Regions from separate parts of the Bacillus sp. DTU_2020_1000418_1_SI_GHA_SEK_038 genome, predicted to be linked through region 2. Evidence: predicted binding sites of a transcription regulator. Region 2 holds the regulator's gene; the other holds the start of a gene.
What was found. The regulator NrdR, encoded in region 2, represses ribonucleotide reductase genes. The targets are predictions, from matches to a motif close to AACACNATATATNGTGTT.
Positions count from the first base shown of each region.

Region 1: a site for NrdR is predicted at 8,832-8,849, ahead of RRV45_RS14890 (vitamin B12-dependent ribonucleotide reductase). Genes of this name have one in related genera too.

Region 1 is NZ_CP135435.1:2,988,178-3,004,373, forward strand. It holds gene RRV45_RS14850 (SIMPL domain-containing protein) at 1-660, shown strand, start outside; RNA gene ssrS (6S RNA) at 715-895, opposite strand; gene efp (elongation factor P) at 991-1,548, opposite strand; gene RRV45_RS14865 (M24 family metallopeptidase) at 1,624-2,685, opposite strand; gene RRV45_RS14870 (YqhR family membrane protein) at 2,843-3,355, opposite strand; gene RRV45_RS14875 (DUF1385 domain-containing protein) at 3,679-4,623, shown strand; gene RRV45_RS14880 (SA1362 family protein) at 4,690-5,067, shown strand; gene RRV45_RS14885 (patatin-like phospholipase family protein) at 5,090-5,974, opposite strand; gene RRV45_RS14890 (vitamin B12-dependent ribonucleotide reductase) at 6,120-8,678, opposite strand; gene RRV45_RS14895 (GbsR/MarR family transcriptional regulator) at 9,027-9,566, opposite strand; gene proV (glycine betaine/L-proline ABC transporter ATP-binding protein ProV) at 9,904-11,181, shown strand; gene RRV45_RS14905 (ABC transporter permease) at 11,169-12,017, shown strand; gene RRV45_RS14910 (glycine betaine ABC transporter substrate-binding protein) at 12,017-12,928, shown strand; gene pdxT (pyridoxal 5'-phosphate synthase glutaminase subunit PdxT) at 13,035-13,631, opposite strand; gene pdxS (pyridoxal 5'-phosphate synthase lyase subunit PdxS) at 13,633-14,520, opposite strand; gene RRV45_RS14925 (MocR-like pyridoxine biosynthesis transcription factor PdxR) at 14,780-16,180, shown strand.
Region 2 is NZ_CP135435.1:3,347,156-3,363,351, reverse strand. It holds gene icd (NADP-dependent isocitrate dehydrogenase) at 1-714, shown strand, start outside; gene mdh (malate dehydrogenase) at 837-1,775, shown strand; gene RRV45_RS16825 (MaoC/PaaZ C-terminal domain-containing protein) at 1,949-2,425, shown strand; gene RRV45_RS16820 (response regulator transcription factor) at 2,599-3,309, shown strand; gene pnpS (two-component system histidine kinase PnpS) at 3,312-5,081, shown strand; gene hflK (FtsH protease activity modulator HflK) at 5,301-6,266, shown strand; gene RRV45_RS16805 (protease modulator HflC) at 6,263-7,198, shown strand; gene polA (DNA polymerase I) at 7,499-10,129, shown strand; gene mutM (DNA-formamidopyrimidine glycosylase) at 10,285-11,112, shown strand; gene ytaF (sporulation membrane protein YtaF) at 11,488-12,123, shown strand; gene coaE (dephospho-CoA kinase) at 12,143-12,742, shown strand; gene RRV45_RS16780 (glyceraldehyde-3-phosphate dehydrogenase) at 12,917-13,948, shown strand; gene speD (adenosylmethionine decarboxylase) at 14,274-14,654, shown strand; gene nrdR (transcriptional regulator NrdR) at 14,806-15,267, shown strand; gene RRV45_RS16765 (replication initiation and membrane attachment family protein) at 15,398-16,196, shown strand, end outside.

The DNA of each region.
Region 1 (16,196 bases), 360 kb from region 2:
CAGCCACCCTTTAGAACACCTCTAGCAAGTGGAAAAAGGCAAAATATCATCAGAGTTTCCGGCATCGGAAAGGTAACAGTGGCACCAAATAGAGCAGAGATCACATTAGGTGTTTCTACAGAGGATGTACAATTAGAGAAAGCTCAGAACGATAATGCCGCCGCAATAGCTAACATAAAAAACGCCTTAAATTCGATTGGCATTCATGATGACCAAATACGAACGGTCAATTACTCCATTTTTCCACAATATGATTATATAGAAGGAAAACAAATTTTTAGGGGCTACAGAGTAGAGCACTTACTGCTCATTACAATTGGTGATATAGAGAAGGCGGGATTGGTCGTTGATACGGCAGTAAAAAATGGCGCAAATATAATAACAGGCATCAAATTCTCTGTAAATAATCCAAGCCAATACGAACAACAAGCATTGTCTTTTGCTGTTATCGATTCTTTTCAAAAGGCTGAAGCAATTGCGAGAACATTAGGAGTTCAACTGAATAATACCCCAATTTTAATACAAGAAATGGGCCATCGCGGAGAACCCTTTCCAATTCAGACATCTGCATTTGTTAAAAGTGAAGCAGCTACAGCAATTCAGCCAGGCACATTAGAAATTAGCAGTCAAGTATTAGCTGAATATACTTATCTTCCATAGATTTTTAAACATAAAAAAAGCAATAACCAATTGGTTATTGCTTAAGTATCCATATGTATAGCCGCCTTTGCCGCCGATTTATATGGAGTTTCATACCTGCTCCTCCAGGTGGGTGTCCGCAATTACTGCCCAAACGTCCTCTCATTGGAGGCATGTTTTTCAAGTAATGGTGTTGAACTCCCTAAATAAATATAAAGGTTGAAACTTCATATACAAGCGTACAACGCAGCTTCTGTATCATTATAATACGTAATATCGCTGAAAACTTCAAGCGGAAGTTTTTTACAGGAAAGGATGTTTAAAAAGAACGATCACTTTCCAAATCATTTTTTAAGCACGAGATACGTATGTACCTTCTTCTGTATTGATAATTAATTTATCTCCTTGGTTGATGAAGAAAGGCACTTGAACGATTAGACCCGTTTCAAGCTTTGCCGGTTTAGAACCACCAGACGCTGTATCCCCTTTAATACCTGGTTCTGTCTCAATTACTTCCAATTCAACCGTATTTGGAAGCTCCACTCCTAAAGTTTCAGTATTATACATCAGAATATGAACTTCCATATTTTCTTTAAGAAATTTCAATTCATACTCAATCGCTGATGCCGGTAATTCAATTTGATCATATGATTCATTATCCATAAAAACATGCTGGTCCCCATTAGCATAAAGGTATTGCATTTTTCTATTATCAATTTGTGCTTTTGCAACTTTTTCACCTGCACGGAACGTTTTTTCCTGAACGTTTCCATTGCGAAGGTTACGTAGTTTGGAACGGACAAAAGCTGCACCTTTCCCTGGTTTTACGTGTTGGAAATCCATTACACGCCAAATACCGTTATCTACCTCGATGGTTAAGCCTGTACGAAAATCATTAACAGAAATCATCAAAAAATCCTCCTAATTGTCTACATGTCTTTGCTAGCTTGAGCACCAAATAGGGCTCATTCTAAACTTATTAAATTATAATATGATTAGTTCTTTTGTTGAATGCGTGAGCGATTCATTATGATCTTTTGTAATAACCGTATCGTCTTCAATTCGAACCCCGCCAAGTCCAGGGATATAAATGCCCGGCTCAACAGTTACGACCATACCAGGTTCAAGAATAATATCAGATTTGAAGGAGAGTGTTGGTCCTTCATGAACTTCTAATCCGATACCATGGCCAGTCGAGTGCCCGAAGTTTTCCCCATAACCCTTTTCAGTAATATAATCGCGTGTGAGAGCATCTGCTTCCTTTCCGCTCATTCCAGGCTTTATGCCATTCATTCCTCGCAACTGTGCTTGAAGAACGATATCATAAATTTCTTTAAGTTTGGCATCAGGCTCTCCAACTGCAAGAGTTCGGGTGATATCTGAAATATATCCATTATAATAGGCACCAAAATCTAATGTAACGAAATCGCCTTTTTCAATTACTTTGTCACTAGCTCTCCCATGTGGAAGTGCAGAACGATAGCCGGAAGCAACGATAATATCAAAAGAAGACGAAGCAGCTCCCGCTTTTCTCATAAAGAACTCTAATTCATTTGACACATCAAGCTCTGTGATGCCGGGACGAATGAATTCAAGAATATGTTTATATGCGGCATCCGCAATATCAGCTGCTGCCTTTAATATCTTAATCTCTGCCTCACTCTTTATCAAGCGTAACTTTTCAATTTCACCTGATACAGGAACTAATTCTCCATCCACTGCTTGTTCATAAGCTTTATAAGCGGAAAAAGTTAAATGGTCCTGTTCAAAACCAAGCTTTTTAATGCCCAGTTTCTTTGCTTGCTGGGCTACCTCAACGGGGATGGAGCCTGTATGTTTAACAATTTTATAGCCTTCACATTCCGCATTTGCCTGTTCGATATAGCGGAAATCAGTAATAAATTGTGCATCTTCCCCACTGATAAGTACAACGCCTGCAGAACCAGTAAAGTTTGTCATATAGCGGCGATTATATTCACTTGTGATTAGCATGCCATCAATACCTAACCGTTCAAAAACAGACTGAAGCTTCTGTAGCTTTTCCATTTTTTTCTTCTCTCCCTCTTAAGATAACTATTCCTATTACTCAAATAGAGAATATTTTGCTGAATGATTCACCAAGAACATTCTATCACAATTGAATTTATTTTAACTACCACGAAAATCCAAATTCTATTCACCTTTTCGTATTGGACGAGGGCAATTAGGATTTCGCCTCTTTTTCCCTTTTTTCCTTATATTTCACTTCGCCCTCCTCATAAGAAATCGTATATCCGACAAATACACCATATAATACATATAAACATATAGATGTAATAATCGTATTTCTCTCGAGTTCATTGTAAGGGTTTATACCAGGAAAAATCGGATTTAGCACAAAAAAGACTAACAAAAAAAGAAAAATCCCATAAAAAATCCCCACCCATATATTCAGAAACTTTCTAAGCAGGGCATAATAGATGAGGGCTGCAACAATAGAAATCGCACCTATTATGAGAAGGGAAATAACGGTTCCTAGCCAACTATCCTTCCAATCTCCAATTGTCCATGGATCTAATATAACCTTCGGATGTATTTCTGTTAAATTAATAAAATGTGTAAAGTATCCAATTCCACTCCAAAGTATCCCTCCTATTAGGCCTGTTAAAATAACTAGTGTCAAGAAAGACATTGGTTTATCATCGTGATTTTGATCAGTTTGCTTATCATCTGCCATTTTAGCCACCTCCATTTATATTATGTCCCTTTGCCATTATTCACTTGCATATTAAAATGAATTAAGCTGCTGATTGATACAATTTATCTATTTCAGCAGACATAAAAAAATTATTTAATATCAAATATCAGTCATTCCTAGAGGTTTTTTTGGATTTCTAGTAGAATAAAGATAGGTACATACAGCTTCAGTCGTAATCATATTTTGAACAAGTTTTTTCAAGCATACTTTATGTTTTGACTTAATGAGGTGGTTTTGAAATGCACCCTTGTTTAATTAGCTGTTAAATTCCGAGTTTAAATAATAGGTTGGTGCAATTACACATGTCAAAAAATCAAAAGCCTGTATACGGAGGTCAAGCGGTTGTAGAAGGAGTTATGTTTGGCGGAAAGCATAATTATGTCACTGCGGTTCGTCGTAAGGACGACTCCATAGAATACTTCGAGCTTCCCCGTAAATCGAATGCTTCTTTACAATTAATCAAAAAGATCCCATTTCTTCGAGGGATTGTGGCCATTATTGAGGCTAGCGCAAATGGCTCTAAGCACTTAAATTTTTCTACTGAAAGATATGATTTGGATCCCAGCGATGACGAAAAACTGAAAGAACAAGAAGGCTCTAAATTAACAATGTGGCTTGGTGTTGCTGCGGTTGGCGTTATTTCCTTTCTCTTTGGAAAGTTTATTTTTACTCTCGTTCCTGTTTTCTTAGCTGAGTTGACTAAGCCTGTTTTTCCCGGACATTTTGCACAAATCCTAGTCGAAGGCTTTTTTAAACTGCTGTTATTGCTCGCATATATATACTTTGTTTCATTAACACCTATCATCAAAAGAGTATTTCAGTATCATGGTGCAGAGCATAAAGTAATTAATGCTTTTGAAAACGGAAAAGAACTCACAGTAGAAAATGTTCAAGCCCAATCGAGACTGCATTACCGCTGTGGAAGCAGTTTCATATTATTCACAGTTATTATTGGTGTTTTTGTCTATTTACTCGTACCAACTGAACCATTATATGTACGTGTCCTCAACCGACTTGCTCTTATTCCTGTAGTACTCGGCATTTCATTCGAGGTACTGCAATTGACTAACAAAGTTAGAAATGTCCCTGTATTGAAATATTTAGGAATTCCAGGTCTTTGGCTGCAGCTTCTCACAACAAAGGAGCCAAAAGACGATCAAGTGGAAGTAGCAATTTTATCGTTTGAAAAATTATTAGAAAAAGAAAAAGCTTCTGAAGCGCGTTTAAAAACAGAAGAAATCGTTTAATTTTTAATGTTCGTAAGTTTAAAAGAATGGAAATATGCTCATCATGCTCATAGGGAGGTGGCTTTCTTGAAAAATCGGATTTCACTATTGGTTATCTCTGGTCTTATTCTCCTGGCTGTTTTAGGAGTGTCAACCAGCTTGATTGCAAATCCTGCCGGTTTTTTACGGAGAATAGCTGTCATTTTATTAGTTGGTGCTATCGTGTTTTACATCTTTCAACGTTTTTATAGAGCTAGCCCTAAAAAACAAGAGCAGCGAGCATTTATTCGTGCAGCAAAAAAGTCAAAGAGACGATTTCATCAGCCAGATGCTGGAAAAGGCAACAGTCGCAAGGCAAGCTCCGGTTCTTTAACTTCCATTAAAAGGACTAGAAAAAAATCTTCAACACATTTAACAGTAATTGAAGGAAAAAAGGGCAAAAAGAAAGATCGAGCTTCTCTTTAACTAGCTCGATCTTTTTATTTTATTAATAGCACCATTGTGAGAAGAATTGCTTCGTACATTTTTTACCTAAATCAACAAGTTGTTGCTTTTTCTCTGGGGTCAAATGAAATTCTGTCGTTAAAACTCCCTCTGTTGGGATAAAGATAATATTGCTAGCATGTTTTCTGGAAATATATCTAGAATCATGTGCCTCCTTCATCGTCTCAAATAATGCTTCAAACATTTGAATTGCATTTTTTATTTTATGCTGTGGATGCTCACTAAGGCTATGGCTCAATTGCACGCCTAACACTGGCCTGACTTTCTTGACATTATCTTTATCAAATAACCACATTGGAAAATTACTTAATACACCGCCATCAACGATGATATTTGCGCTGCGTTGTGTAAAGAGCTTTACTGGCTCGAAAAAATATGGAAGGCTGCAGCTCATGCGAATCGCTTTTGCAACCGAAAATGACCCAGGGTCAATTCCATACTTAATTAAGTCATCAGGCAATACGATAAGTTGACCATTCGTTAAATCTGACGCAATGACACGCAACGCTTGTGGAGGGAGATCCGAAAACTTCTTTACTCCCTTTGCCGCAAGCTTTTCAGCTAACCACTTTTCAAGTTCATCCCCTTTATATAAGCCTAGACGCCAAAAAAGAAAAATCCATTTTGTAACGGCAAAAGGAAAATATGTCTTTCGTGGATCAAGAAATTTTTCCAGTTGTAATTCATCAAGCAGTTCGTAAACCTCTTTACTAGAATAATTAGCCGCAATTAAAGACGCAATGATAGATCCGGCACTTGTACCTGCCAGTCTTTTAAAGCGAAAACCCCTTTTTTCGATTTCTTCATAGGCACCGATAAGCGCAAATCCTTTAATGCCTCCACCTGAAAAAACACCATCTATATACATGGCAGCCACCCCTATCGATGTATTAATACATCTTTAATCGATGGCTTTTGAATTTAGTACGGAGGACAATGTTAAAATTTCCAAAAAAAGAAGATGGGGCTTATCCCATCCTCTTTAATCAAATGTAATACTAATTTAACTAATTTTATAAACCGCATTTTAATTGGGCATTACAGTTCGTACAAGTATTACATCCGCCAATTTCTTCTACGTTACCTTTACGGCATACTGGGCAAGTGTTTCCAACCTCTGATCCAATTACGTTTGTTGAACGCAGGTCATTGATTGTATCAACAAGCACGACATGCTGTTTCGTTTTTTCTTTTTTGCCGAAGTTAGTTTCTTCAAAGCTGTTTTCTTCAGCTTTTAACGTTAGAACCTGTGAATCACGAGATCCGTCAACGTATACGGTTCCACCTTTTGCACCACCGCGATACAGGCGCTCATATACCTTTTCAACCTGCTCAACACTATAGCCTTTTGGTGCATTAACTGTTTTACTGATAGAGCTATCAATCCAGCGTTGGATTATACATTGAACATCCGCATGTGCTTCAGGTGCTAAATCCATCGCCGCAATAAACCAATCTGGCAGATTATTTGGATCTGCATCCGGATTCTTATCTAAGTACTCTTGAACAATATCAGCCTTCACTTCAATGAATTTACCAAGACGGCCACTTCTGAAGTAAGAGAAAGAGAAGTAAGGCTCAAGTCCTGTTGAAACACCAACCATTGTCCCTGTGGATCCAGTGGGAGCAACGGTTAGCAAATGCGAATTACGAATACCATTTTCAAGGATAGCTTCTCGGATATCCTCAGGCATTTTCTGCATGAATCCTGTCTCAGTAAAGGCTTTTCGCAATCTATTTGTTTCTTCTTCTGTTTCAGCAGTTAAGAATGGGAAGCTTCCCTTTTCTTTTGCGAGTTCTACTGAAGCACGGTAAGCTGTCGTTGCAATTGTTTCGAATACTTTATCTACTAGTTCATTGCCTTTTTCAGATCCGTATTCAGTCTCACAATAAATTAATAAGTCATGAAGACCCATTACACCAAGACCAACACGGCGCTCGCCAAGGGCTTGCTTTTTATTGTCTTCAAGGAAGTACGGAGTTGCATTAATGACATTATCCTGCATTCTGACTCCTACTTCGACTGTTCTCTTTAATTTTTCAAAGTTAACCGTTTTATTCTCTTTATCTGCCATCTCAGCTAAATTGACAGCAGCTAAATTACAAACACTATATGGTGCGAGAGGCTGCTCTCCGCATGGGTTTGTCGCTACTACCTTCTGTCCATACGCTTTAGCATTCGTCATTTCGTTAGCATTGTCGATGAAGAAAATGCCTGGCTCTGCTGAGTAAGTAGCGCAAATATTAATTAAGTTCCAAAGCTCTTTCGCCTTGATTTTACGATAAACTCGTACTTTATGACCGAGCTTTTCCCATTCGCGAACATCTCCAACCTTATGCCACTCTTCATTATAGATGCGCATTTCCTCTTTATCATAGCTTTCCACGTCAGGGAAGCGCAGCTCATATTCTGCATCATTTTCTACTGCATGCATAAATTCCTTTGTTAAGCATACTGAAATGTTGGCGCCTGTTAGGAATTCTGAATTGTGTACAGAATAAGAACCTCCAGTTTCAAGCTTATCCTCTGCATCATGAATAATCTTTTCACTAAATCCGCCATAGCCTGGAATGTTTTTATAATTAATTATTCCTTGGTACATAGCAATCTCTTGCTCAGTGAAAGGATTAAATTTCAATTTTTCTTTCGCATATTTCTTAATCATTTCATCATTTGTTGTTTCAAGAAGGAAACGTAAAATTCTTGGGTTTTGCATCTTTGAAATGATAAATTCAATGATGTCAGGGTGCCAGTCAGCCAGCATAATCATTTGCGCGCCGCGTCTTGACCCACCTTGCTCAACAAGATGTGTTAGCTTAGCAATATCATCCAGCCAAGAAACAGATCCAGATGATTTACCATTCACACCTTTAGCCAGTGTATTGCGCGGTCTTAAGGTTGAGCCGTTCGTTCCAACTCCACCGCCTCGGCTCATGATTTCCATTACTTGCTTGCGGTGTTCGGAAATACCTTCACGCGAGTCAGCGACAAATGGCATAACGTAACAATTAAAGTAAGTTACGTCTGTATCTGCACCTGCTCCATAAAGAACACGTCCAGCTGGGATAAAGTTTAGGCTCGCAAGCTCTTGATAGAACTTTTCAAACCACTCCTGTCTTTTTTCTTCTGTTTCTTCAACAGAAGCGAGGCCAGTTGCATTACGTTTCGCAATTTGCTCATAAAAAAGCTCTAGCGGTTTTTCAATCACATCTAGAGATCTCTTGATGATTCCTGTTTTTGCTTCTTCCGGGCCATCAAGCACTCCACGATAATCTTCTTCCACTAGAACTGATGCTGCTTTGTTTTCCCAATCAATATCTAAAATGTAACCAAGCCCTCTGGCAGGGAATTTTGGATCTTCTTTAATGGTGAGTACGACAAAGTCCCCATTAGTTAACGTGATTTTCTCCGTATCCTTAAATGTGTACCTATCAAGCATAACTAAACGGGAGACCCCTTTGTGGGTCATTTTCATATCTGAGGTGATAGGATGAACCTGAGGAAATAATCGGATGTCCTGGTTTAAACGATCAATATTTAAACTCATTTTTTGTCCTAATGCTACAGACATTTTTACAACTCCTTCAAAAGAAAATATTCAATTTTAATATTAAACTAGGATTTGGTAGATTCTAGTTGTTTTTATTAATACAATAAAGGTATCATATCAAATATGTAAAATCAATAAAAAAAATCTATATATAGTAGTGAAAATATTTCTCGCACTACTACATATTGTGTTTGAATCATGTTTATTTTTTTTTGTCAAAATCAAAAAAAACTAGAATCAGGAGAAAATAAAAGATAATATGAGTTTATAGACAGATTTAGACAAAATTTAATATATTTCGCGACTTGCATTTATTCTGCACAAAAAAGGATGACTCAAATTAAAAGAGTCATCCTCTATAAAATCCATTTATTTCTCTTCATCTTTAGGAATAAAGTCAAAAATCTTCCCTGAATCAAAACTGTCAACTAATCGATTTAGCCATTCATAATAGCGAAGTGCATCCTTCATTTTCTCAATATCAATACTGGCAGCGCGACGAATTTCCTCATCTGTTGCTTCAGAGTTAACTAATGTCTCAAGCTCTTTTAATGATTTTTTCATGGCTGATACATTCATTGATATTCCCGCCCTCCATTTTATCGAAAAAAAGTCGATGAAGGTTTGATACCAATCTTCCTCTGCTTGATACAGATCCTTTCTAATTCCCTTTTTCCAAATCTTTTCTACCATCTTAAGTTCAAGCAACGTTCGGACAGAAGTACTCATACTTGTTTTGCTCATACCGAGCTCTTCTTTCATTTCATCAAGCGTCAATGGCTGATCGTGAAAGTACAACATCCCATACAATCGACCAACCGAATCAGTAACACCATATAAGTTCATATTCATGGCAATCGTTTCAATGACACGCTCACGCGCATGCTCAAGCTGTTCTTTTCCATTCATGTAAACATTCACATCCATAAATGTAAATTTGTTATAAAAAACCTTACCTTTGAAAAATGGCGATCATTTTATCGCAGAAAAACGGGCTGTAAGACCCTCACTGATTGAAGTTTCACTTTATAGACTATCATGTTTTTTTTGAAAGTAAAGCAGCTCCCTATTAAGGAAACGGCAGTAAATGAAAGGAATTGTAAGGAAACAGTAAGTACAGTACGTTCAGTTTTTCCTGTACAAACTTTATGGATATATATGGGGGAATATCAGCTTTGCCCTTTATCTTCTAATACTTATACAATTAAAAGGTCTTAATGAACGGCGTGAATATATGAGCGAGGTGATTGTTTTGAGTGATGAAAACGCAAAATTAAGCGTAAAAAATGTAACAAAAATATTTGGAAGGAATGGAAAAAAAGCATTACAGCTTCTTAATGAAGGAAACAGCAAAAGTGAAATTCTAAAAAAAACCGGAGCAACTGTTGGGGTTAATCAGGCAAGTTTTCATGTGTATGCTGGAGAAATCTTTGTCATTATGGGACTTTCAGGAAGCGGTAAATCCACATTAGTTCGTATGCTTAACCGACTTATTGACCCAACTGTTGGCGAAGTTTTAATAGATGGTAAGGATATTACGAAAATGAAGAAAGATGAGCTAAGAGAAGTTCGCAGAAAAAAAATCAGTATGGTTTTTCAAAAATTTGCGCTTCTTCCACATCGGACTGTGCTCGAAAATACAGAGTACGGTTTAGAAATTCAAGGGGTAAATAAGGAAGAAAGAAAACAAAAAGCAATTAATGCCCTAAAACTTGTAAATCTTGAAGGATATGAAAACCAATTCCCTGATCAGTTGAGCGGAGGAATGCAGCAGCGAGTCGGGTTGGCCAGAGCGCTCGCAAACGACCCGGATATTTTATTAATGGATGAGGCCTTTAGCGCATTGGATCCATTAATTCGGAAGGATATGCAAGACGAATTAACAGAGCTTCAATCAAAAATGGAAAAAACAATTGTATTTATCACCCATGATTTAGATGAGGCTCTTAGAATCGGTGATCGTATTGCATTAATGAAAGATGGAGAGATCGTACAAATTGGCACCCCTGAAGAAATATTAATGAAACCTTCGAACAAGTATGTTGAACGATTTGTCGAAGATGTTGATTTATCGAAAGTCTTGACGGCAAACCATGTTATGAAGAGAGCCGAAACCGTACAAATCGATAAAGGCCCTCGAGTTGCGCTGCAAATGATGAGAGAGCTTGGAATTTCTAGTATTTATGCAGTAGATAGGAAAAAATCTCTCCTTGGTGCTATTCATGCAGCAGATGCAAAGTCTGCTGCCGATAAAGGCCAATCTCTGCTTAACATTCTCGATATTAATGTAAAAAAGGTTCCAGGAGATACTTTGTTAGCAAACCTGTTCGATAAAGTATCGACCGCCACGATTCCAGTTGCCGTTGTGGACGAAAATGATCGCCTCCTAGGCATACTTGTCCGAGGTGCTGTAATAGGGGCATTAGCAGGCAATAATGACGTAATTAATGATTTTGAACAGGCAAGAGAGGAAGCGGCTGTAAGTCAAACTGATAAAGGGGTGGTGATCAAATGGAAAGCATAATGCCAAAACTGCCGATTGCGAAATGGATGGATCACTTTGTTGATTGGCTGACAATCACCTTTGAAGCTGCTTTTGATGGGATTACTAAAGTACTTGAAAGTGTTGTTAATGGCTTAGTTGCAGGTCTAAGTTTTATTCCCTTCTATATATTTATTATTCTACTAACAATACTTGCTTGGAAGCTATCATCAAAAGGAATGGCACTGTTTACTTTTATTGGCTTGTTCCTAATCTATAACTTAGGCTATTGGGAGCCGATGCTTGAAACACTTGCGCTAGTATTGGCAGCCGTATTCCTGTCTGTACTCATCGGGGTTCCTGCAGGAATTTGGGCTTCACAGAGTAAAAGGGTAAAGCAGATTGTAACGCCAATTTTAGACTTTATGCAAACGATGCCTGCCTTCGTCTATTTAATTCCTGCTATCTTCTTCTTTAATATTGGTGTCGTTCCTGGAGTTGTAGCATCCGTTATTTTTGCTATGCCGCCAACGATAAGATTAACGATACTCGGCATTCAACAAGTCCCTGCAGATATTATCGAAGCGACTGAAAGCTTTGGTTCTACAACAAGCCAACGTCTCATGAAAGTTCAGCTGCCTCTAGCCATGCCTACGATCATGGCAGGGATTAACCAAAGCATCATGCTTGCGCTTTCAATGGTCGTAATCGCATCAATGGTAGGTGCACCAGGATTAGGTGCTGATGTTTATCGTGCAGTTACACAGATTCAAATCGGCAAAGGTTTTGAGGCTGGTCTTGCGATCGTGGTTATCGCCATTATCCTTGACCGGATGACCCAAAATATAGGAATAAAAAAACAAGGGGGAAATATGTAATGAATAAAAAATGGATGTCTGCATTAATGATTCCTGTCCTCGCATTAGGACTAGCTGCTTGCGGCACAGACAAGGCTGACAGTAACGAGAATGAGACAGAAAAAGGAGCTTCAAATCAATCTGTAGGTGAAAGTGTTGATTACAAAATCATCGGGATTGATCCAGGCGCAGGAATAATGAAAGCATCAGAAGCTGCTGTTAAGGAATATGAGCTAAATGACTGGGATGTCGTTGAAGGTTCAGGTGCTGCAATGACTGCAGCATTAAAAAAGGCCTATGCCAAGGAAGAACCAATCATAATTACTGGCTGGACGCCACATTGGAAATTCTCTAAATTTGATTTGAAATATTTAGAAGATCCTAAAGGTGTTTACGGCGGGGAAGAGAATATTCATACCATTGCGCGTTTAGGGCTTGCTGATGATCACCCATCAGCCTACAAGTTTCTTGATCAGTTCAATTGGACTTCAGAAGAAATGGGAGATGTCATGGTTAAAGTGACAGATGGCGAAGATCCCGAAAAAGCTGCCAAAGCTTGGGTTGAGGCAAATGCTGACAAAGTAGCCGATTGGACTGAAGGTGTAGAAAAAGTAGATGGTGATAAAATTACCCTTGGCTATGTTGCATGGGACAGTGAAATCGCTAGTACTAACGTAATTGCAACTGTGTTAACAGACCTTGGTTATGATGTTACACTTCGCCAGATTGAAGCTGGACCTCTATGGGCCGGTGTTGCTGACGGAAGCTTAGACGCAAGTGTTGCTGCTTGGCTGCCTGTCACACATGCTGATTACAATGAAAAATTTGATGGCAAATTCGAAGACTTAGGTTCGAATATGGAAGGGACAAAAATTGGGTTAGTCGTTCCCACCTATATGGAAATCGATTCTATTGAAGATTTGAAAAAATAACCATATTAAAAGACAATGCCAACACGGCATTGTCTTTTTTTTCCATTATTAACACATCACGTTTCCGCTCTGTAGGCGGTTTTTCTATAGATGGGTCGTAAAACATTTATCCTACTTGCACTTCTTTTTGCATCTGACTCTCTACCATTTTAACGAATAGTTGAAGAAAACGAGTATCAGAAGTTAACTCTGGATGGAAAGCACAAGCAAGAACATTCCCTTCTCTTGCCGCAACAATTTTCTCATCATGTTTTGCTAAAACCTCTACATTTTCGCCCGCAATTTCAATATAAGGTGCACGAATAAAAACAGCCTTATAAGGATCGTCAATACCAGCTATATTAAGATCTGCTTCAAAGCTGGCAATTTGTCGGCCAAACGCATTTCTCTTTACAGTAATATCCATAATCTTCAGGTGGGATTTTTCTGAATCAACAAGTTCCTTAGCAACTAATACCATACCAGCGCAAGTTCCAAAAATGGGTTTTCCAGCCGTGTAGAATTCTATTAATGGATCGAAAAAATTGTAGCGGTCGATAAGATTTCGCATCGCTGTACTCTCACCGCCAGGGAGAATTAGTCCATTAATTTGTTCAAGCTGCTCTGGTTTCTTTACAACAACAGCCTTTAATCCCAAGGTTTCAATTTGTTTTACATGCTCGGCAACGGCACCCTGCAGCCCTAAAACCCCGATTGTTGTCATATTACCATCCACGCTCCTGCATTCTGTCTTCAAGAGACAGCTTGGAAATATCAATTCCTTTCATTGCAGCTCCTAGCTCTTTTGAAAGCTTCCCAATTAAATCGTAATCAGTGTAATAAGTTGTCGCTTGAACAATTGCACTTGCAAATTTCTCAGGATTTTCGGATTTAAAGATACCTGAACCAACAAACACTCCATCCGCACCAAGCTCCATCATTAATGCAGCATCAGCAGGAGTAGCGATACCACCAGCAGCAAAGTTAACAACTGGCAGCTTTCCTAGTTCTTTAATTTGCTTTAAAATTTCAAAAGGCGCACCTAGAACCTTTGCTTCTGTCATTAATTCATCATTGCTCATCACAGAAATTTTGCGAACCTGCGCATTTACTTTACGCATATGTCGAACCGCTTCCACAATATTACCTGTACCAGGCTCACCTTTAGTACGCAGCATTGCTGCGCCCTCGCCAATACGGCGTGCAGCTTCTCCAAGATCACGGCAGCCACAAACAAACGGTACAGTGAAATCACTCTTCAATAAATGGAACTCTTCGTCTGCAGGCGTTAATACTTCACTTTCGTCAATGTAGTCAACACCCATAGCCTCTAATACTCTTGCCTCCACAATATGACCAATACGAGCTTTAGCCATTACTGGGATTGATACTGCATTCATTACTTCTTCAACAATACGAGGGTCAGCCATTCTTGCAACCCCGCCGGCAGCGCGAATATCAGAAGGCACTCTTTCTAATGCCATTACAGCAACAGCACCTGCCGCTTCTGCTACTCTTGCTTGCTCTGCATTCACAACGTCCATAATAACGCCGCCTTTTTGCATTTGAGCCATGCCTCTTTTTACAGTTTCAGTTCCTAATAATTTTTCCATATTTCACACTCCATCTCATTTAACTATTGTATTTTACGAATCTATTGATTAGTATAAAAATTTATTGACCTTCTGGAAAGTGTCAGTTATATATGTTTTAATAGGGTCAGTTATAATTAGAAATGTTATTTGTCTCATTCCGTTTCATAAACTATTGAATTTTTTGAATCTATTGATTAGTATAAAGAGCAATTGACCGTATTGAAAGTGTCAGTTTTACAAAATATAACCAGTCCAGTATTAAGGAGGTTTTATAAAAATGGAAATGTTATCATGTCACTTAAATAGATCTAGTGAAATACCATTGTATGACCAATTATACCTATATATTAAAAAGGAAATAATAGAAGGACGCATACAATACGGAACAAAACTGCCATCAAAGCGGAAATTAGCTGATTTTTTAAAAATTAGTCAAAATACTGTGGAAACAGCCTATCAGCAATTGACCGCAGAAGGATATGTCGAGGCTTACCCGCGTAAAGGATATTTTGTCATGACACATGAAGACTTAGAATATATGCAAACAAACCATTCCTTACAGGAAAATACAAAAATAAGTCAGGAATATATAAAATACAATTTCCATCCAAGCATGATTGACACTGAAAATTTCCCATTTTCCGTATGGAGAAAATACGCAAAAAATACAATCACAAAAGAAAATCATTCTTTGCTGCTGCTTGGCGAGTTACAAGGGGAGATGGAATTGCGGCAAGAAATCGCTCACTATTTGTATCAAGCCAGAGGGGTACAATGTTCACCAGAACAAATAATTGTTGGGGCAGGTATCGAAATTTTATTGCAGCAGCTCTTTCTTCTATTTGATAAAAAAATGGTTTATGGTGTGGAGGATCCAGGTTACCATTTGATATTGCAAATTCTTAAGGGCTTTCCAAATGAAGTGCATACTCTTGAAATAGATGAGGAAGGAGTAAAAGTAGAACCTATTAATGATAAAAACATCAATATCGTTTATGTAGCTCCTTCCCACCACTTTCCATATGGAACTGTATTATCGGTAAACCGCCGAACTAAGCTGTTAAAGTGGGCTGCAGCTGAGAAAGATCGTTATATTATCGAAGATGACTATGATAGTGAATTTCGCTATAGCGGAAAATCAATTCCCTCCTTGCAAAGCATGGACATTCATGAAAAAGTGATTTATTTAGGTGCATTTTCAAAATCATTAATGCCATCAATCAGAATTAGTTATATGGTGCTGCCAAAACCTCTTTTACAGCAATATAAAGAGGAATTGCCGTTCTACCATTCATGTTCCGTCTCAAGAATTGACCAGCATATTCTAGCTCAGTTCTTGAAGGAGGGGGATTTTGAAAGACATTTAAATAGAATGAGAAAGATTTATCGTCGTAAACTCGAAAAAGTTGTTGAATTATTAAAACCATATCAAGATAAGCTCGCCATCATTGGTGAACACTCTGGCCTTCATATCGTTCTCGTTGTTAATAATGGCATGAGTGAGGGGGAACTTGTTCAAAAAGCAGCTGAGAATGCCATGAAGGTTTATCCATTATCCCATTACTCACTAGAAAAAAAACATGAGATTCCCGCGCAAATTGTTCTTGGTTTTGCTGGAATTCGTGAAAATGAATTAGAAGATGCTATCCAACTCCTATTAAGATGTTGGAAGTTTTAATTTATAAACTAAAAAA
Region 2 (16,196 bases):
ATTGGCATTAAGCCGGTTTCTGAAGAAGGAACGAGCCGTTTAGTGCGTGCTGCAATTGAGTATGCAATTAAAGAAGGCCGCAAATCATTAACGCTTGTACATAAAGGCAATATTATGAAATTTACTGAAGGCGCCTTTAAGAATTGGGGATATGAGCTTGCTGAAAGAGAATACGGAGATAAGGTATTCACTTGGGCTCAATATGACCGCATTAAAGATGCTGAAGGCACTGAAGCTGCTAACAAAGCACAAGCTGATGCAGAAGCGGCTGGCAAGATTATCGTTAAGGATGCTATTGCTGATATCTTCTTACAGCAAATTCTTACACGTCCAAAAGAGTTCGATGTAGTTGCGACAATGAACCTAAATGGTGATTATATTTCTGATGCCCTTGCTGCTCAAGTTGGAGGCATTGGAATTGCTCCAGGAGCAAACATTAACTATGTAACAGGACATGCTATTTTTGAAGCAACACACGGTACTGCTCCAAAGTATGCAGGCTTAGACAAAGTGAACCCTTCATCTGTTATTCTGTCTGGTGTATTAATGCTTGAGCACTTAGGATGGAATGAAGCAGCAAACATGATCGTGAAATCAATGGAAAAAACAATTGCATCTAAAGTTGTTACTTACGACTTTGCCCGCTTAATGGATGGTGCTAAAGAAGTTAAATGTTCTGAATTCGGAGATGAATTAATTAACAATATGGAGTAATATATATATAGTGGAGGCTGTCAATGAAGGTTCAAAGGCTAATAAGCGCTTTTAGTACCGTCTAGTTGCAGCCTCCTTTTTACATATTAAAAATACCTGAACATTCCAAGGGAGGAACTCTAATGTCATTAAAACGCAAAAAGATTTCCGTAATTGGCAGTGGATTTACTGGGGCAACAACTGCATTTTTACTTGCTCAAAAAGAGCTTGGAGATGTCGTATTAGTTGATATTCCGCAAATGGAAAACCCTACAAAAGGTAAAGCTTTAGACATGCTTGAAGCAAGTCCAGTTCAAGGTTTTGATGCTAATATTACTGGAACCTCGAACTATGAAGAAACAGCAGATTCTGATATCGTTGTTGTGACAGCTGGTATTGCCCGTAAGCCTGGAATGAGCCGCGATGATTTGGTGCAAACAAACCAGAAAATTATGAAAAGTGTAGCGGTTGAGATTGCGAAATACTCGCCTAACTGTTTCATCGTTGTGTTAACCAATCCAGTTGATGCCATGACTTATACGATTTTCAAGGAATCAGGGTTCCCTAAAAACCGTGTAATCGGGCAATCTGGCGTTCTTGACACAGCTCGTTTCCGTACGTTTATTGCTCAAGAATTAAAACTTTCCGTTAAAGATATTACTGGTTTCGTTCTTGGCGGACATGGCGATGATATGGTTCCTTTAGTTCGTTATTCATATGCTGGGGGCATCCCGCTTGAAACATTAATTCCGAAAGATCGTCTTGAACAAATCGTTGAACGGACTCGTAAAGGCGGCGGAGAAATCGTTAATCTTCTTGGTAACGGCAGTGCCTATTACGCTCCAGCAGCTTCTCTTGTTGAAATGTGTGAAGCCATTCTTAAAGACCAGCGGCGTATTCTTCCAACAATTGCTTACCTCGAGGGTGAGTATGGATATGAAGGAATCTACCTAGGTGTACCGACTATCCTTGGAGCTAATGGAATCGAGAAAGTGATCGAGCTTGAACTTACTGCAGATGAAAAGGCAGCACTTGATAAATCAGCCCAAGCTGTACGCAGCGTAATGGATGTATTAGTATAATTAACAATGGAAATTCGGAGGGATGTCCTCCGAATTTTTTAAAATAAATATAGTCCTTTATTGAAACTTTATCATGGTGGATAAAGGTGGTATAATGTTAAAAAAAACGAAATAATTTGACAGTAATTAGTTGTATTGATGAAAACGTTTACATAATTTTGGAGGTGCCCAAATTGTTACTGGGGAAAAAGCGAAAACTTGGAAGAGAAATTGCAGAAATAAATGTAGGGGAGAAATTAACGTTAACAGAAAAAATTGAAGATAAGGATTTACTTCTTTATTTGGGTCTTACAAATGATTCGAACCCACTTTATATTCAGCATGACTATGCGTCACAAACACCTTATAAAAAGCCCATAGTTCCAAGTATTATGCTGAATGGCATTATCAATTCAGCTATTTCTAAGTATTTGCCTGGCCCGGGATCCCATATTTTAAAGCAGGAAATTGAATATGTTAAACCTGTTTTTCATTATGGGACAATCCAGTTCCTGTTTGAGGTCACAGAAGTTAGTAAAAGCAGCCATACTATTCAAATTACAGTACATGGAACAAATGAAGATGATGAAGTAGTCATAAATGGAACATTACTAGTATGCCCTCCTCATCGTATTCAGGTAATGGATGGGGACACACTAGAAAATTTCTAATCATTCTTCGAAAAGACATATGCAGAGTGTATGTCTTTTTCTTTTTCCCGAAATTATAAAAAGGTTGTTATTCTTGTTACATTTCCATTGGCGTTATATATTAATAGTAGGATGAAGTAAGGGGTTTTTATTAGAATATTTAAGGGGAATACCGATTTTAAACGGAGGCTAGCATGAGTAAAAGAATTTTAGTTGTTGATGATGAACAGTCCATTCTTACATTATTGGAGTATAATCTTAAACAGGCGGGGTATGAAGTTATCACTGCCATGGATGGAGAAACAGGAAAGAATCTAGCCATTTCAGAAAAGATTGATTTAATTGTACTCGATCTTATGCTTCCAAAAATGGATGGGATCGAGGTATGTAAGGAGCTCCGGCAAAAAAAGGTCATGACACCGATTTTAATGCTGACTGCTAAGGATGATGAATTTGATAAAGTTTTAGGACTGGAGTTAGGCGCAGATGATTATATGACTAAGCCTTTTAGTCCGAGAGAAGTTGTAGCGAGGGTCAAGGCTATTTTGAGAAGGACGAAGATTCTGTCAGAGTCAATAGAAAATGCTGAGGAAGATTTAGAGTGTATCCAAATTGTAGGCTTAAAGATTTTCCCTGACCAGTATGAAGCCTATTTTGATGATGAACTTCTTGAATTAACTCCAAAGGAATTTGAACTCCTCTTATATTTAGCGAAGAATAAGGGACGAGTATTAACTAGAGATCAGCTATTAAGTGCGGTATGGAACTATGACTTTGCTGGAGACACTCGGATTGTGGACGTTCATATTAGTCACTTAAGAGAAAAAATTGAGATTGATACGAAAAAGCCCGTTTATATCAAAACCATTCGCGGATTAGGATACAAGCTTGAGGAGCCTAAATGAGAATGGCAAAATTTCGCTCACGGCTTCTGTTTGGTCTTATTACTTTAATATTTGCTGTCTTAATTGGAATCGATCTCCTATTAGGGCAGCTTTTTAAAAGCTATTACCTAAATGCATTTGATGAGCGGCTGAATAAGGAAAGTGTATTGTTATCGACCTTTATTGAAGATGAAGGCGGTATTCAATCGATCAATAAGGAAGAAATAAATAAATATAGCAGAATGCTTGATGCACGAGTAACGGTTGTTGATGTGTCTGGTAATATCATTCATGATAGCGGCCCAATAATGGATTTGAGCGCCAGGCAGCATCAATCGATTATTAATGAAATGATTGCTTATAGGGACATGAACCATTACCTAGTAGAAGATGCTGGAGTGTACGATTTACATTATTATTGGTATCCAGTCACTCTTTCAGGGAAAAAAGAAGGATTTATTTTTCTAAGTACCCATATGACTGAAATAAATGATGCTTATAAACAAATATGGAAGCTGCTAACGATCATTCTGAGTATTTCTTTTATTTTTATTTTGTTATTAGGGTCAAGAATGACAGCAAGATATACAAAGCCTATTGAGGCTGCAACAAAAACAGCGATTGAGTTAGCAAAGGGAAATTACCGCGCTCGTACTTACGAAGACCATGATAATGAAACCGGTATGCTAAGTGCTTCCATTAATGTGCTAGCAAGAAATCTGCAAGAGATGAGAAAAACCCAAGAAATGCAGCAGGATAGGCTATCAGTTCTTATAGAAAATATGGGAAGCGGATTGATTTTGATTGATAGCAAAGGATTTATCAGTATGCTCAACCGTACGTATAAAGAAATTTTCAATGTTAATCCCATTGAGCATATGAATAAGCTTTATTATGAAGTAATAGAGTATGGCGAAATCGTTTCTCTAATAGAAGAAATTTTTATGACTGAGGAGAAAGTAAAACAGCAAATTATTATTCCATTAAAAAGTGGACGGAGACATTTTGAGGTTTATGGGGTGCCTATTATCGGGACCAATGATGTGTGGAAGGGTGTCCTCTTAGTATTTCATGATATTACAGATATCAAGAAGCTTGAACAAGTGAGGAGGGACTTTGTTGCAAATGTATCACATGAATTGAAAACGCCGATTACGTCCATTAAAGGTTTTTCGGAAACACTTTTAGATGGAGCAATGGAAGATAGACAATCATTAGAAGCGTTTTTGAAAATTATTCTTCAGGAGAGCGACCGATTACAGACTCTTATTCACGATTTATTAGATTTATCCAAGATCGAGCAGCAAAATTTTATTCTTTCTACACAGCGGTACAATATTGCAGATACTCTTGAAGGAGTGATAGCGATTTTAGAACAAAAAGCTGCAGAAAGAGAAATTAGCTTAACGATGGATAAAGAAAACGATCCAATACTTATCGATGGCGATGCAGACCGGCTCAAACAAATTTTCTTGAACTTAATTAATAATGCTATTACTTATACGCCAAATGGCGGAAGTGTTTCAATATCATTAAGAGAATCTGAAGCGAAGGTTTTCATTAAAGTAAGGGATACAGGCATCGGTATTTCAAAGGAAGAAATCCCGCGAATATTTGAGAGGTTCTATCGGGTAGATAAAGCCCGCAGTCGTAATTCCGGCGGAACAGGCTTAGGGTTAGCCATAGTCAAGCATTTAGTTGAAGCGCATAAAGGATCTATTTCGGTCGAAAGTAAGATTGGGGAAGGGACAACGTTTTTTATTGAACTGAACAAGAAATTACCAACTGGTTAATGATGAAGTGGGTAAGTCGTTATTTTACATGTTCTTAACAATTAGCAAATGTTACCTTAATAATTGCTTGATAGAATCATGTTTGAAGAACCCCTTCATCCAAAGGACGAAAAAGGCGAAAGCAAACCCCGCTCTCGTCTTTTTTGCAATTTATATGAAACCTTTAGGCAAATGAAACGTATTAATTGTAAAGAAAGTGTAACAGGAAGGGGAGAGAGTATGGTCAGCTTAAAAAGAATATATACAGTAACTGGCCTCGTGCTGCTAATTATTATTTTGGGCATCACCGCTTTGACTACTTGGTATACGGTGGATGAATCTGATCAGGCCGTAATTTTAACCTTTGGAAAGGTTGAAGAAGGAATTACAGAACCAGGTCTCCATTTCAAATTGCCATGGCCTATTCAAAGCGTAGAAAAAGTCTCAAAAGAAACATTCAGTCTTCAATTCGGATTTGAGGAAAAAGACGGCAAGATGAAGGATTTTCCAGAAGAGACAAAAATGATTACAGGGGATGAAAATATCGTCCTCGCTGATCTCGTTGTGCAGTGGAAAATTACCGATCCACAAAAATTCCTTTACAATTCAAATAATCCAGAAGAAATTCTATATGACGCTACATCAGCTTCTTTAAGGAGTATTATTGGAAACTCCAAAATCGATGATGCTTTAACATCTGGGAAGGCAAAAATTGAAGCAGATGTAAGGGATCTATTAAGCTCTTTAATTGAAAAATATGATATTGGATTATCCATTTTGGCTGTAAAGCTTCAAGATGTAGAGCTGCCGAATGATGAAGTTCGGAAGGCATTTACAAATGTAACAGATGCCAGAGAAACTGCCAATACTAAAGAAAACGAAGCAAAAAAGTATGTAAATAAAAGAATGAATGAAGCACAAGGTGAGAAGGATGCGTTGATTTCGAAAGCCGAAGGGGAAAAAGCTGCCCGTCTTGAAAGAGCTAGAGGGGATGTAGCGGTCTTCAATAAAATTTACGCAGAATATAAGAATAATCCAGACATTACTAGAGAACGACTTGTTATTGAAACACTTGAACAGGTTCTTCCAGGTGCAGAAATTTATATTATGAACGATGATGGAAACACATTGAAATACTTCCCAATCAGGCCTCTTGAGAAAGAACAGCCTGTACAAACAGAGGAAGGAAGTGAAGATAAACAATGAGTGATAATAATGTAATTAATATTAATGAGCACGGCGGAAAAAACACCCAATGGCGAAGCTATATTAAAAGTGGTATTTTCTTAGTTATTCTGCTAATTATAATTGGAATCATTCTCAGCAACCTCTTTATTGTAAAAGAGGGAGAGTATAAAGTGATTCGCCAATTTGGTGAAGTTGTTAGAATTGAAAGTGAGCCTGGCTTAAGCTATAAAATTCCATTTATCCAAAGTGTTTCTACACTGCCAAAATATCAGTTAACGTATGATGTATCAGAAGCTGAAATTAATACGAGAGATAAAAAGCGGATTATTATAGATAACTATGCTGTTTGGCGAATTGAAGACCCCAAGAAGATGATTGCCAATGCGAGAACACTTGAAAGTGCTGAAACAAGAATGGAGGAATTTATTTATTCCACTACACGTACAGAGCTAGGCCAGCTAAACTATGAAGAGATTATTAATGATGAGAAATCCTCCCGAGGGTCATTAAATGATCGAATTACGGAAAAGGTTAACGAGCTTCTGGCAAAGGATAATTATGGTATTGTCGTGATAGATGTGCGAATGAAACGTACCGATCTGCCGGCAGAAAACGAACAGTCTGTCTATACGAGGATGATATCTGAACGTGAATCAACAGCACAAGAATATTTATCTAGAGGGGATGCCAATAAAAATCGGATCATTGCCGATACCGATAAACAAGTAAGAGAGATTTTGGCAAAAGCACAGGCTGATGCAGAAGAAATTAGAGCTGATGGGGAATCAGGAGCTGCCAAAATTTATAATGAGGCATTTTCAAAGGATCCTAGCTTCTACTCCTTATATAGAACATTAGAGTCATATAAAAAGACAATCAACGGTGAAACAGTTATCGTTCTGCCGTCAGATTCACCATATGCCCGTCTATTAATGGGTTACACGAATTAATTAACTTCATTCAGTTTTCATCTACCATTTCTATATATGGGGGATGAATGAAAAAAGGTATCTATTTCAGTGGAGATTCAAACTCCGGCTGAATGAAGTTAAGCCTCCGGCGATGCCTCAGATTTTTTTAGGGGAATTATCGAGCCAGCTCGATAAAAATCTGGGCGCAATTTCGCCGAGCCGAAATTGATTAAAAACCGTTATTTTTCTTTCTTTGTTTGCTCATGGTAAAATGAAGAAAGGAAATAACGGTTTTTTTTTGGTAATGCTATGTAATGGTAAAAAAGAGGTGGATTGTACTTGAAGAAAAAATTAGTGTTGATTGATGGAAACAGCATTGCTTATCGGGCTTTTTTTGCTTTGCCGCTGCTGAATAATGATAAAGGCATACATACAAATGCAGTTTATGGCTTTACGATGATGTTATCAAAAATTCTTGAGGATGAAAAACCTACTCATATTCTTGTTGCGTTTGATGCAGGAAAAACAACTTTCCGCCATAAGACATTTAGTGAATATAAGGGCGGAAGACAAAAGACGCCACCCGAGTTATCAGAGCAATTTCCGTTCATTCGAGAGCTGCTGGATGCCTATCAGATTCCAAGATATGAACTGGAAAACTATGAAGCAGATGATATTATCGGAACACTTTCACTTCAGGCAGAGAAGGATGACTTTGAAGTAAAGGTAATTTCAGGAGACAAAGACTTAACACAGCTAAGCTCAGAGAAAACAACAGTAGCCATTACGCGAAAAGGAATTACTGATATAGAGGAATACACCCCTGCTCATATTGCTGATAAGTATGGAATCACACCAGAAAGAATTATCGATATGAAAGGATTAATGGGAGATAGCTCCGATAATATTCCTGGAGTTCCGGGAGTCGGAGAGAAAACAGCTTTGAAATTATTAAAAGAGCATGGAACATTGGAAAACCTTCTCGAATCAATCGATAAAGTGAGCGGGAAAAAACTGCAGGAAAAGCTGGAGGAATTTAAAGACCAGGCAATAATGAGTAAAGAGCTCGCAACGATTACAAGAGAAGCCCCGGTTGACATACAGCTAAATGAAATTGAATTTGAAGGATTTGAAAAAGACGAGGTTATCAGAATCTATAAAGAGCTTGGTTTTAACTCTTTATTAGACAAGCTCGGTGACTTTGATGGTGTTGAAGAAGGAGATTTAGAGGAAATAGAGTTTACCATTATTCAAGAGGTAACAGAGGATGTTTTTTCTGATATAAATTCTTTTTATGTAGAAATATTAGAAGATAATTATCATTATGCTGATATTATTGGATTTTCGGTAGGAAATGAAAAAGGAATATTCTTTATTTCAGCTGAGGAGGCATTAGCGTCTCCGATTTTTAAACAATGGGCTGAGGATGAAACAAAAAAGAAAATCGTATACGATGGAAAAAGATCAGAAGTCTCCCTCCGACATCATGGAATCCATTTATCAGGGGTAACATTTGATTTACTTATTGCAGCCTACTTAATCAATCCATCTGAAACGATTGAAGATGTGAGTTCTGCAGCAAAAGCTCACGGCTATACTTCCATTCAATCAGATGAAGCTTTTTATGGGAAAGGTGCAAAGCGAAGGATCCCTGAAGAGTCGAAGCTTGCTGAGCATCTATCAAGAAAGGCAGATGCCCTTTTATTCTTGAAGGACAAGCTAGATGGAGAGCTTAAGGAAAATCAGCAGGATGGCTTATTCTATGATCTAGAATTGCCGCTTTCTCTTATTTTAGCTGATATGGAATCGACAGGGATTAAAATGGATCTTGAGCGTTTACAGGCAATGGGAAATGAGATTCTTTCAAAGCTTGTTGATATTGAAGGATGTATTCATGAATTAGCCGGGGAAAAATTTAATATTAATTCCCCTAAACAGCTGGGAGTTATTTTATTTGATAAATTAGGTCTTCCTGTTTATAAAAAGACAAAAACGGGTTACTCCACTTCTGCTGATGTTCTTGAAAAGCTTGAGCAGGATCATGATATTATTAAGGAAATTCTCCTTTATCGCCAGCTTGCCAAGCTGCAGTCCACTTATATTGAGGGCTTGCTAAATATTGTAAACAAAGAAAATGAGAAGGTTCACACGAGGTTCAACCAGGCTCTTACTCAAACAGGAAGGCTAAGTTCAACAGATCCTAATCTTCAAAATATCCCTATTCGATTAGAGGAAGGAAGAAGGATTCGACAAGCATTTATTCCTTCTGAAAAGGACTGGGTGATCTTTGCAGCTGATTACTCACAAATCGAACTAAGAGTACTTGCTCATATTGCTGGTGATGAAAAGCTGATTGAAGCATTTAATCATGATATGGATATTCATACAATTACCGCTATGGAGGTCTTTCACGTATCGGCAGAGGAAGTTACTTCGAATATGCGCCGACATGCAAAAGCTGTAAACTTTGGAATAGTGTACGGAATAAGTGATTATGGGCTTTCTCAAAGTCTAGGAATTACACGGAAAGAAGCAGGTCAATTCATTAATCGATATTTAGAGAGCTATCCAGGTGTTAAGCAATATATGGATGATATTGTATATGATGCTAAACAAAAAGGCTATGTATCTACCTTGCTGCATCGCAGGAGATATCTCCCAGAAATCACGAACCGAAACTTTAATCTTCGAAGCTTTGCCGAACGCACGGCGATGAACACACCTATACAGGGAAGCGCTGCCGATATCATCAAGAAGGCAATGATCGATATGGCTTATCGTTTAAAGCAAGAAAAACTGAAATCACGGCTCTTGCTTCAGGTTCACGATGAATTAATCTTTGAAGCACCAGAAGATGAAATTGAGCAGTTAAAGAAAATCGTCCCTGAAGTAATGGAAAATGCCATTGAATTAAAGGTTCCATTAAAGGTTGATTACTCCTATGGACCTACATGGTTTGATGCGAAGTAGAAAAGCGGAAGCGCCTTGTCCACCCCCGACAAGCACAAGACGAGCCTTTCGGAAAGGTGTTCTTTACCTTTCTGGAAGGATTGGCTTGTGACCTCGAGGGGGTAGGCGCTGGAGCTAGACAAGTAGAAAAGCTTTTAATAGAAGGAGGTGGTTCGATGCCTGAATTGCCAGAGGTGGAAACGATCCGCCGTACTTTGGATGAATTAATTATGAACAAGACGATTGACCATGTTTCAGTTTTCTGGCCGAAAATTGTGAAGCATCCTGAGGAAGTACCCCAATTTAAAGATGCATTAATTGGACAGACGTTTACCGGTACAGGTAGAAGAGGGAAATTCCTTATTCTTTATACTCAGGATTTTGCGCTCATTTCTCATTTGCGAATGGAAGGAAAATATGGGCTTTTTCAGCAGTCTGATGATGTGGATAAGCATACTCATGTTATTTTCCATTTCACAGATGGTACTGAGCTTCGCTATAAGGATGTCCGAAAATTTGGTACGATGCATTTATATTTAAAAGGTGAAGAATTCGTCCATCTTCCCCTTTCTCAATTAGGTCCGGAGCCATTTTCTGATGGTTTTACAAAAGAAGAATTGGCTAAGAAACTTTCAAGGACAAAAAGAAATATTAAAGCAGTTCTGCTTGATCAAAAGGTAGTCGTTGGTCTAGGAAATATTTATGTCGATGAAGCGTTATTCCGGGCGCGGATCCACCCTGAGAGAATTGCTGACACTTTAACCAAACATGAATTAACAAGACTTCATAAAGAAATAATAGCTACATTGTCTGAAGCTGTTGACAAAGGGGGAAGTACAATCCGTTCGTACATTAACTCCCAAGGCCAAATTGGAATGTTTCAGCTCGAGCTTTTAGTTTATGGCAGGAAAGGGGAAGATTGTAAAGTATGCGGCAGTCAGCTTGAAAGAATTATTTCCGGCGGGCGCGGAACCGTATTTTGTCCCTCTTGCCAAAAAAAATAATGTAAACTCGCCATTACGGCGAGTTTTTCTTTAGTAAGAGAATTGTCCAGCTCCAGCGGCTAGCCCCGCCGTACAGGACGTACTAGTGTCGACAATGCGACAGGACATCGCGTTTTTGTCGACCTCGAGGTCATAAGCCAGTCCATCAAGAAGGTTAAAGTACAACCTTCTCGCTGGCCTGTCTTATGCTTGTCGGACTTGCACAGGATGTGCTGACATCGATGTTCGCCACAGGACGTGGCGGTACTTAGTCGATGTTCCTTAGTGCTTCCGCTTTTCTTGTTAACAATGGATAGGCTTCTCCCATATACTATCTTAGCGATTTGACAGGTAGCAACAGGTTACGTGTTGATACGAGGGAGGAGTCCTATCCAAATGATGCATACAATATCACTTCTTATACTAGCATTTGCTGTTAGTCTAGATAGCTTTAGTGTAGGATTAACTTACGGATTACGAAAAATGAGCATCCCATTGAAATCAATTGGAATCATCGCTTTCTGTTCCGCAATCGCATTAGTGATTGCGATGACAATCGGTCGTTTTATTATTGGTTTTTTTTCACCTGCTTTTGCGGAAAGTGTTGGGGGAATCATACTTATTGGACTAGGAGCATGGGTGCTTTTTCAATTTTTCCGTTCGGGAAAGTCCAGAGATGTACTTCCACATGAAAAAACGATTGTCAATTTTGAAATTAAATCGCTTGGTTTAGTTATTCAAATTTTACAAAAACCAATGGCTGCAGATTTTGATAAGTCGGGTACGATAACGGGGATTGAGGCATTAATGCTAGGTCTTGCGTTATCCCTTGATGCTTTCGGAGCTGGGATTGGTGCAGCCATGTTAGGCTATTCTCCATATTATCTAGCGATAACAGTGGCTGTCATGAGTTCACTGTTTGTATATATGGGCCGAAAAGTAGGGGCCGTTTTCTCTAAAAGTGATTGGGTACAGAAATTTTCCTTTGTACCAGGGATACTACTAATACTAATTGGGATTTGGAAAATATAATGTAAGAAAGGGAAATGAGATGTCTATAGTTGTCGGCCTAACTGGAGGAATTGCAAGTGGAAAGTCTACTGTTTCCTCCATCTTAATTGAAAAAGGTATTACAGTCATTGATGCAGATGTAGAAGCGCGTTTAGCTGTCGAAAAAGGAGAAGAAGCTTATAATGAAATTATTTCCCATTTCGGTGAACAAGTCCTGCTTGAAGATGGATCGATTGACAGAGGAAAATTAGGGTCGATCATTTTTCATGATGAGCAGCAGCGTAAGAGGCTTAACAGTATCGTTCATCCCGCAGTTAGAAAAAGAATGGTATGGAAGAAGGAACAAGCAATAGCTAATGGTGAGAACCTTGTCATTCTCGATATTCCATTATTATTCGAAAGCAAGCTGACCTATATGGTTGATAAAACCATTTTAGTATTTGTGGATGAGGATGTTCAATTGGATCGGTTAATGAAGCGTAATCAGTTTACTAAAGCAGATGCAATGGCACGAATTAATTCGCAAATGCCGCTTAAGGAAAAGGTTCAGCTTGCAGATGCAGTCATTAATAATAACGGAACCATAATGGAAACGGAGCAGCAGCTTATTGAGATATTGAAAAAATGGAATGCTATATAGGAGCCTTAGGGCTCTTTTTCTTTGCAATTCAGTAAATATCAATTTGTCGATAAATCAGAATTTTAAAACATTTATTTTCCACATTTTAATCATTACAAATGTCTACTAATATGTTATACTAATAACATCTGATTAGGATATTAAGTATAACACTTATGCGGAAGGGGCCGTAAAATGAAAGCGAAAATTGCAATTAACGGTTTTGGAAGAATTGGACGAATGGTATTTAGAAAAGCCATTCTTGATGATAAACTTGATGTGGTTGCCGTAAATGCAAGCTATCCAGCTGAAACATTGGCACACTTAATTAAATATGACACAAATCATGGCCGATTTGAAGGAGAAGTAATTCCAGAAGATGGAGCACTAATTGTCAACGGCAAGCGTGTACAATTATTAAGCAATCGTAATCCGCAGGAGCTTCCTTGGAAAGAATTAAATATAGATATTGTCATTGAAGCAACTGGTAAATTTAACTCTCGCGATAAAGCAGCTCTTCATTTAGAAGCGGGTGCTAAGAAAGTTATTTTAACAGCTCCAGGAAAAAATGAAGACGTCACGATTGTTATGGGTGTGAATGAAAGCGCATTAAACATTGCAGAGCATGATATTATTTCAAATGCTTCTTGTACAACTAATTGCTTAGCGCCTGTTGCAAAAGTACTTGACGAGCAATTTGGCATTGAAAATGGATTAATGACTACAGTTCATGCTTATACAAACGATCAGAATAATATTGACAATCCACATAAGGATTTACGCCGTGCACGTGCTTGTGCACAATCTATTATTCCAACATCAACAGGTGCAGCTAAAGCGTTAACATTAGTACTTCCACATTTAAAAGGCAAGCTTCATGGAATGGCTTTACGTGTACCAACGCCAAACGTTTCTCTTGTTGACCTTGTAGTGGATCTTAAATCTGATGTAACTGTTGACCAAGTCAATGCAGCATTTGAACAAGCTTCCGAGGGTGCTCTTAAAGGTATCTTGGATATTACAGATGAGCCATTAGTTTCTATCGACTTTAACACTAATCCGCACTCTGCTATCATTGATGGGTTATCTACAATGGTCATTGGAACGAATAAAGTGAAGGTTTTAGCATGGTATGACAATGAATGGGGCTACTCTTGCCGAGTAGTAGATCTAACAAAATATGTTGCACAGGAGCTTCGTAAATCTTCTGCAGTAAATGTAGGGTAAAGGAAAGCGCGCTTTGCAGCTTTATTTAGGCCTGCCAAATTGGCAGGCCTATATTTTTTAAAATCATATCTATCTCTTGTAAAATCGAATGTCATTCCCCCTTTTGGGCGTATTTTTATCAGGACTTAGTTGACCCTTTAACAAATTTCTAGAATTCGTATTGCAAAAAGAAAATAAACAAAGTATACTAGTCCTCGTGAACTTCTATTATTTTGTTTATAGTAGCTACTTAAAGGGTTAGGACCTCTTTGGACTAACTTTCCCCCGTGGTAGTTATCTGGAAATGTAGAATGTCATTATCATTGTTAAAGGGGGAAATTTGAATATGGAAACGATGGGTCGTCACGTAATCTCAGAACTTTGGGGATGCGATTTTGAAAAGTTAAATGATATGGATTTTATTGAGCGTACTTTTGTGGATGCAGCATTAAAATCAGGTGCTGAAATTCGAGAGGTGGCATTTCATAAGTTTGCACCACAGGGTGTGAGCGGAGTTGTTATCATCTCTGAATCGCATTTAACTATTCACAGCTTTCCTGAGCATGGTTATGCCAGCATTGATGTATATACGTGTGGAGATCTTGACCCTAGCATTGCTGCAAACTATATTGCAGAGGCGTTAGGTGCAGAAACGTGTGAGAATATCGAAATTCCGCGCGGGATGGGTCCAGTTCAAGTTAAACAAGCGCAAGCTAATGCTTTATAAAAACTAAAAGGCATGAAAATCCAGAGGTGTATTTATTACACCTCTTTTTATTTGCACATTTTTGCACTCATTACTATTGGGGTTTTATCTAAAAAATAGTACAATAATAGTACCTGAGCATTTTGAATGAAAAGAATCCGGAGCTGATTGAATGAAATGTCCTTCATGTCAAAATAACAATACACGTGTACTTGATTCTCGTCCTGTTGATGACTACCGTTCTATTCGGCGAAGACGGGAATGCGAAGCCTGCGGATATCGCTTCACTACCTTTGAGAAGGTTGAGGAAATTCCGCTTATTGTCGTCAAAAAAGAAGGAACAAGGGAAGAATTTAGCCGTGATAAAATATTACGGGGTCTTATTAAAGCTTGTGAAAAACGGCCTGTTGCCTTGAAAGAGCTAGAAGAAATTACTTCAAGTGTTGAGAAGGAACTCCGCAGTAATGGTGTCTCTGAAATTCCAAGTGAAGCTGTTGGTGAAATGGTCATGGACAGGCTGGCTAAAATCGATGATGTCGCCTACGTTAGATTTGCCTCAGTTTATCGTCAGTTTAAAGATATCAATGTCTTTATTGATGAATTGAAAGAATTGATCAAGAAAGAAAAGGAATAAGAGGGGCACGTTTTGAGCTAAAGGAATCTTTAGCTCTTTTTAAGTGAGGCCTTCGTTACCGCTTTGAGCGGAAAGCGGATGCCTGCAGCGAAATCAGCCTTGTGAACTTATTAATGAAAGGATGATGACAATGGTCCAGCATTGGCAGGAAATGCTGCCGATTGATAGATATGCAGTTGCCTCAAGCGGGCTCTTGCATGAATACGACCGGAAAGTGCTGACCTTTTTGTATCAGCCTTTAATAGGCACTACCTGTTTCAGTTTATACATGACTTTATGGTCTGAACTAGAGGAAAATCGTTTATGGTCAAGCTCGAATACACATCATAGCCTAATGAATTTTATGGATCTAGGATTGAATGACATCTACAGGGCACGGATTAAACTAGAAGGCATAGGGCTGCTAAAGGTTTATGAAAAAAAAGATGAAGACTCCCGATCCTTTATTTATGAATTAATTCCTCCGCTTACACCAGAACAATTTTTCTTAGATGGGATGCTTAATATATTTTTGTACAAAAAAATTGGAAAAAATCAATTTTCTAGACTAAAACGTTTTTTTTCAGAAGATAAGGTGAATTCTAAGGAAAATTATCAAGAAGTAACGAAGTCATTTCAAGATGTTTATATGACAAGCCATATGAACTATATTACTTATGATTTAGAAGCCGAACAATCGCTGACTGCCTCTGAGGGGCAGGAGTTCATTGCCAGGAACGAGCAGGACCCTATTCAAATAAACCATGATACATTTAACTTTACACTATTAGAAGCTGGCTTGAATGAGTCGCTTATTTCAAAAGCGGCCTTCACTAAAAAAGTTAAAGGTGCCATCAGTAATCTTGCTTTTTTATACGGCATTGATCCGATTCAAATGAAGAATATCGTAATGAGCGCGATTACAGAAGAAAATGAGATCAATATTGAAA